Linked DNA regions of Armatimonas rosea. The main gene of each other region encodes a partner of the protein of the gene in region 2 in a complex. Links are inferred from orthologs where the notes say so. Each region holds a gene or a part of one and is shown on either strand. Other genes may lie near its edges. The genes, in order: mnmG and mnmE.

What was found.
Region 1: the proteins of mnmE (region 2) and mnmG are in contact, whole or in part, in a solved structure (PDB 9HIP), measured with the Escherichia coli proteins. The link is inferred for Armatimonas rosea from one-to-one orthologs.

The regions. Positions count from the first base shown.
Region 1 is NZ_JACHGW010000001.1:1,082,664-1,085,906, forward strand. What follows is about bases 202-3,131. They hold mnmG (tRNA uridine-5-carboxymethylaminomethyl(34) synthesis enzyme MnmG), read right to left. Parts: upstream 2,657-3,131; coding sequence 746-2,656; downstream 202-745. Other genes in these bases: HNQ39_RS04950 (GNAT family N-acetyltransferase), read right to left, coding at 202-278; HNQ39_RS04955 (hypothetical protein), read right to left, coding at 324-740; HNQ39_RS04965 (universal stress protein), read right to left, coding at 2,705-3,131. Outside these bases: more of HNQ39_RS04950, read right to left, coding at 1-201; more of HNQ39_RS04965, read right to left, coding at 3,132-3,243. UniProt on the Escherichia coli protein: NAD-binding protein involved in the addition of a carboxymethylaminomethyl (cmnm) group at the wobble position (U34) of certain tRNAs, forming tRNA-cmnm(5)s(2)U34.
Region 2 is NZ_JACHGW010000004.1:693,355-696,565, reverse strand. What follows is about bases 1-2,898. They hold mnmE (tRNA uridine-5-carboxymethylaminomethyl(34) synthesis GTPase MnmE), read right to left. Parts: upstream 2,159-2,898; coding sequence 842-2,158; downstream 1-841. Other genes in these bases: HNQ39_RS22690 (hypothetical protein), read right to left, coding at 2,684-2,898; HNQ39_RS22695 (hypothetical protein), read right to left, coding at 2,168-2,674; upp (uracil phosphoribosyltransferase), read left to right, coding at 218-838; HNQ39_RS22710 (ComF family protein), read left to right, coding at 1-195. In the rest of the region: more of HNQ39_RS22690, read right to left, coding at 2,899-2,953; HNQ39_RS22685 (hypothetical protein), read left to right, coding at 3,078-3,211. UniProt on the Escherichia coli protein: Exhibits a very high intrinsic GTPase hydrolysis rate. Involved in the addition of a carboxymethylaminomethyl (cmnm) group at the wobble position (U34) of certain tRNAs, forming tRNA-cmnm(5)s(2)U34.

The DNA.
Region 1 (3,243 bases), on a different replicon or contig from region 2:
AGCCCCCCCATTCCCGCCAGCTGACCGTCGGCCTTGACCAGATAGAAGATGCCACGCGGCGGCGGATCGCCACAGACCTTGTCGATTATTGTGGGCACATACTCGCGAACCGGCATCCCCGTGACCTCATCCACAGGCACCCCAAACAGGCTCTCGATCTCTGTAAAGACCCACGAGAGGTACTCGATATTGAGCTCCGTGAGCTCCGCCCGGTGAGAGGCGACATTGGCAACGACAAATTCGTGATGGGGCATGGTGGGCTCGGTCTGACGAGCCATTCTACCTGATCTCAACATCTGCCATAGAGCAGGGAGCGCAGGCCTTTACGAAGGGGGAAAAACGGTCTTCTGAGGCACATTCCTGCCGGCTCCGAGCCAGCGACGGTGATGCCAGACGGTTGTGTTCAAGGAACGGGAGAGCGTCTGTCCTACAAAGGCAACCAAAGGCGCGACCGTCTCTGGGGGGAGTGCGCTTGTGTAAGGAATGAGGAGAGTCATCCCAAAGTTGCAGCCCGGCGGCACGGTCGCATCCCAGTGCTGCAAGGTCCCTTCTTCGTAGGGGCGGGAGAGATTGTACTCAACCCCCTCCTTCACCGCGATTCCCCACTCAGTCTCGTTTTCGTTGTCGTAGCGGAACGGTGGGAGCTCCAGGGCAGTGCGAGCAATCTCACAAAGCTCTTCCAGAGGGAACTCTGTGCGAAAGGCGAGGTGCTCCATAAACTTGGTTTCGTTGGGGCGCATGGGATTTAGGAAGAGCCGGCCTTTCGGCTCACTAAGTAGATATGAAGTGCAGAGATGTCGGCGGGGTTGATGCCGGGAATTCTTGCCGCTTGTCCGAGCGTGGCGGGGCGGAGGCGGCTCCATTTTTCCAGGGCTTCGTTGGCGATGGATGGCACGAGCGCGTAGTCCAGATCGGTGGGGAGGGCGAGGTGGTCGGCGCGGCGGGCGACATCGATCTGTAGCTCCTCGCGGCGGATGTAGGCATCGTAGCGGGCGGTGATGAAGCACTGCTCTAGGCCATCGGCGTAGTGCGTCGGGTCGAGGCCGGCGAGGCTTGCGACCGACTCCAGGCTCACTTCCGGGCGGCGGAGCAGGTCGAGATAGGAGAGGCGCGCGGTGATGGGCGCAAAGCCGAGCGCTTCCAGGCGTGGGCTGTCCAGTCCCCCGACCGTGTTCTCGGTGAGGGTCTTCTCGACATGCTCGATACGTGCCTTGCGCTCCTGGAAAAGCTCCCACTGCTCGTCGCCCACCAGCCCGAGGGCACGGCCCATGGGGGTGAGGCGCAGGTCGGCGTTGTCGTTGCGTAGGGTCAGGCGGAACTCGGCGCGGCTGGTGAGCAGGCGGTAGGGGTCGTTGACACCCTTGGTCACCAGATCGTCCACCATGACCCCCATGTAGGCATCGCTGCGGGTCAGGCTCCACGGCTTGCGGCCCTGCACATAGAGCGCCGCGTTGGCCCCCGCGATCAGCCCCTGGCCCGCCGCCTCTTCGTAGCCCGACGTCCCATTGAGCTGCCCGGCAAAGAACAGCCCCTCGACCCGCTTGGTCATGAGCGCCGATGTCAGCTCCGTGGGCGGGACGGCATCGTACTCCACGGCGTAGCCCGGCTTCAGCATCACGGCGTCTTCGAGGCCGGGGAGGGTCTTGACAAACTCCGCCTGCACCTCGGCGGGGAGGCTCGTGCTCATGCCCTGCACATAGACCTGCGGCGTGTCCCAGCCCTCTATTTCGAGGAAGACTTGGTGGCGGTCCTTGTCGGCAAAGCGCACGACTTTGTCCTCAATCGACGGGCAGTAGCGGGGCCCGACCCCCTCGATCTGCCCGCCGTACATCGCCGAGCGGTGGAGGTTCTCGCGGATGACCTTGTGGGTTGCCTCGTTGGTCCAGGTGAGATACGCCGCCAGGAGGCCGTCGTGGCTTCGCTTGGGCGTGCGAAAGCTCAGCGATGGGCAGTCCGGCTCGGTGGGCTGTGCCTCGGTGCGGGAAAAGTCGATCGTGTTCTTATCCATCCGGGGCGTCGTCCCGGTCTTGAGCCGCAGGAGCGGAAAGCCCAGCGACGAGAGCGATGCCGAGAGCCCGTAGGCTGCCGCCTCATCGTTGCGCCCCGCCTCCCACTTGTCCTCGCCGCGGTGGCAGAGCCCGCGCAGAAAGGTCCCCGTGGTCACGACAACCGTCTTGGCCGCGAGCTGTGTCCCGTCCGAAAGCGTCACGCCCAGCACCTGCCGGGCTCCCCCACCGCCGAAGGCGGATTTGAGTCCCGCTTCGCGGGTGGGGGCGGGGGGGGCGATCAGCGCCTCGACCATCGCCTCGCGGAGCGTGAGATTGGGCTGGTTTTGGAGATAGGCCTGCATCGCCGCGGGGTACTTCTCCACATCGACCTGTGCCCGGATCGCCCGAACCGCGGGGCCCTTTCCCGTGTTGAGCATCCTAATGTGGGTGAGAGTCGCATCGGAGATCAGCCCCATCGCCCCGCCGAGCGCGTCCACTTCCCGCACCACATGGCCCTTGGCCGGGCCACCAATCGAGCAGTTGCAGGGCAGCCACCCGATCCGATCCAGCCGCCCCGTCACCAGAAGCGTCTTACAGCCAAGCCGCGCCGCCGCCAGCGCCGCCTCACACCCCGCGTGCCCGCCCCCGATCACCAGAACATCAAACATGATGCTATTCTATCGCCGCAGAGTGGCCGTTTGCTTGAGATCGCCCGGCTAGCCCCGGAGCACGAGGACGCTCTTGTGGCAGGTGGTGACAGCGCGAAAGGAGACACTTCCGAGGGTGAGGCGCTCCAGCAGGGTCTGGCCCTTGGCACCAAGAATCAGGAGATCGGCCCCGGTCTCTGCGAGCGCGGTGTCGATGGCCTCGGAGATAGAGCCGCGGGCGATCCGGCTGTCGATGGCACCCTCGGTGAGCCCCAGGCTCTTGCCGAGCACGGTCGCCGCCTTGGCCGTGACCTCCTCCACCTCCTGGATGGGGCGTCCATAAACCTCATGGGCAATCTCTTGGGCGAGGTGGTCTGTGGCGGCACGGTAGGCGGGGGGCAGGACATGTAGGAGAGTGAGCTGACCAAGCCCGTGGGGGGCCCAGCGGCTCAGCCGTGCCAGTGCCTTCTCCATGTACTCGGAGTGATCCGTTGCGATCAGGACTTTGAGCGGCTCTTGTGGGATGGGGCCACGGGTGAGCAAGACGCTCTGCTCGGCTCCCTCGACCAGGGCGCGGGCGACGCTACCCAAGAAGAACGCGGCGATCC
Region 2 (3,211 bases):
GGGGCGGCGCAGCGCCTCGCCAACCTCTCCCCGACGGACTTTGAGGTTACGGACCCGGCTTTGCTGGCGGGCAAGCGGCTGCTCCTGATCGACGATGTCATGACCACGGGGGCGAGCCTGCACTGCGCCGCCGCTACGCTCCTCAAGGCCGGGGCGGCGGGGGTCGAGGCGCTGGCGCTCTCCCGCTCGTTCTGAGCCGGCGGTGTAAAATGGGGGTATGGCAATCCATCTCTGCTCCCACCCGCTGGCCCAGCACCTGCTCACGGGCCTGCGCTCTACCGAGACCAACCCCCAGCACTTTCGCCCGCTCGCACGGCGCTTGACCACACTCCTCGCGCTGGAGGCGACCGCTGATCTCCCGACCATGGCCTCCCCGATTACCACCCCTCTGGAGCCAATGGAGGGGCAGGTCCTTGCCCATGGGATTGTGGTGATCCCGATCCTACGGGCGGGGCTGGCGATGCTGGAGCCGTTCTTGGAGCTCTTTCCCGATGTCTCCGTGGGCTACATCGGGCTGGAGCGCGACCATGCGACCGCGGTGGCGGCGAGCTACTACTGCAAGCTCCCACAGGTACAGGGCTGCACGACCCTGGTGGTGGACCCGATGCTGGCCACGGGCGGCTCGGCGGGCCAGGCGATCGACCATGTAAAGGCGGCGGGCGCGACCGATGTCCGCCTCGTGTGTGTGGTGGCGGCTCCCGAGGGCGTGGCGGCGGTCGAGGCGGCGCACCCCGATGTCCCGATCTACGCCGCGGCGCTGGACCGGGAGCTCAATGCGAAAAAGTACATCTGCCCCGGCCTCGGCGACTTCGGCGACCGGCTCTACGGGACGCTCTAGCGCTCACTTGCCGATACAGAACCGGGAGAAGATTCCCTGGATGATCTCCTCGCGGGTGGTCTGGCCCGTGAGCTCCCCAAGGGCGGCGAGGGCACCGTGCGTGTCCACGGCGATCAGCTCGGCGGGGAGCCCAAGGGCGAGGGTCACGCGGGCGTCGTGGATTTGGGCAGCGGCGCGGCGGAGGGCATCTTCGTGGCGGGCTCGCGTGAGCAGGGGGGCGTCGCTGGCGGGAACCGATGTCCCGATCACCGCTTGGACCAGCGCATCGAGCCCCTCCCCGGTGCGGGCGGAGATCGCCACGGCGGGGTGGGGGGCAAAGCGCTCCAGCTCTGGGGAGGCCAGATCGGACTTGTTTACCGCGATCACAAAGCTCTGCTCGGGCAGGGCGAGGGGCTCGGGGCGGGTGGCATCGACCACGACAATCACCACATCGGCGGTCGCGACCGCGGCACGGGCACGGGCGACCCCGATACGCTCCACGGGATCGTCGGTCTCGCGCAGCCCGGCGGTGTCGAGGACGCGTACCGGTACGCCGGCCAAGACCAGCTCCTCGGCCAGAATGTCGCGGGTCGTGCCGGCGAGCTCCGTGACAATGGCGCGCTCCGCTCCGGCGAGGGCGTTCAGAAGCGAAGACTTCCCGACATTGGGGGCACCGGTCAGGGCGACGGTGAGCCCTTCTGTGAGCCGCCTGCCGTACGCCGCTCCCGCCAGGAGACGCTCCAGGCGCTGCGCGGCGCGGCCGAGCGGGGCCTCGACAGTCTCCGGCACGAGCTCGCCCACGTCCTCCGGGAAGTCGATCGTCGCCTCCAAGCGGGCGAGGGCTTCTTGGAGCTCGGCGGCGATGCGGTGCGCCTCCTGCGAGAGGCTCCCGTCGAGCTGGCGGCGGGCGGCGCGCTGTGCTGCCACGGAGCGTGCAGAGATCAGGTCCGCGAGGGCCTCCGCTTGGGCGAGGTCGAGCTTCCCGTTGTGAAACGCCCGCTCCGAGAACTCTCCCGGACGTGCCAAGCGAGCCCCGGCGGCCAGGAACGCCTGTAGGACCTGAGCCAGGGTGAGCATCCCCCCGTGCCCCTGAAACTCGACCACATCCTCACCGGTGAAGGAGTGCGGTCCGATAAAGTGCACCAAGAGGCCATCGTCGAGGGATTCCCCGCTCTGCGGATCGTAGACCGTGGCACGCTTGAGCAGGCGAGGTGGCTGGTCTTGAAGGGAGCGACGCACGACCTGCGCGGCGATTGTCCGCGCATTGGGGCCGGAGAGGCGGACGATCCCCACGCCCGCGGCACCGGTGGCGGTGGCGATTGCCGCAATGGTGTCAGTCATGCGAGCGGACTACCGTGGCGGCGCGGCAAAGGGACGCTGGCCGGGGATATCCAAGGGGGGAGCCTCGGAGTTGAGGTCCTGTGACTGCCCGGTGCGTGCCCCCCCTAGGTTGGGGATCAGGCGGGTGGCGTTCATCAAGAGGGGATAGAGGGAGACTACGGCGATCACCCCATTGAGCAGGGTCCCGACCAGGCCAAAGAGAATATTCCACCAGCCGATCTGGTGCTTCCGGCGTTCATCGAGCATGAGAAAGACCAGCCCCACGGGGATCGCCAGCATGGGAAAGAGGACGCCCATCGCCACCGACGACCAAAACGCAGCGGGGGACTCACTCCGCAGCTCGGGAGCGGGCAGGGGGCGTGCCAGTGGAGGTGCTCCGGCGGGGACGGCGCTCATCGGAGCAGGCGCGGCGGCAGGCGGCGGAGCGCTCAGGACCTTGCCACACTTCCAGCAGGCAGCCTGGGTGGCAAAGTTATTGGAGCCGCAGGCGGCGCAGACAACACGCTCGTTGGACATGGGGCAGCCTTACTGAGGAAGCGTCGGTTCGGGGCGTGCTAGGCCGCCGTGTTCTGGAGTCTTTTCAAAGGGATTGAAGCCACTGGTGCGAAAGGCCATCATGCCCAGAAATCCAACCGCAAGAATCACGACAGCAACCATAGTCGCCCGACGGCCCTTGTCGGCGTTGGAGAGCTTGGGGACGATCACATCGGTGGTGGTGGTGACACTGGTGGAGTTAAATTTCTTAAGATTGAGCCCCGTGGACTCGGTCTTGGGAGAATTGCTAGGATCTGCCATAGTAGCCTCTTTGTACCATGCCGCAGAAAAAGAATCTTGAAACTTTTTGAGGACCAACCGATTCTAACGGCATACAGCTTGTATACGCAAGACTGGGACAGAGTGTGACCAAGTGAGCAAAAAAATGACCCCTGAGGAAATCACGACCGACGATAGCAACGAGGAGGCCTTTGCTTCTCTCCTGAAGCAGGCGTCTTCGGCACCGATGGTGACCATGCTACCGCCAGGGCTCTCCGAGCGGATCGCCGCCTCGACCTA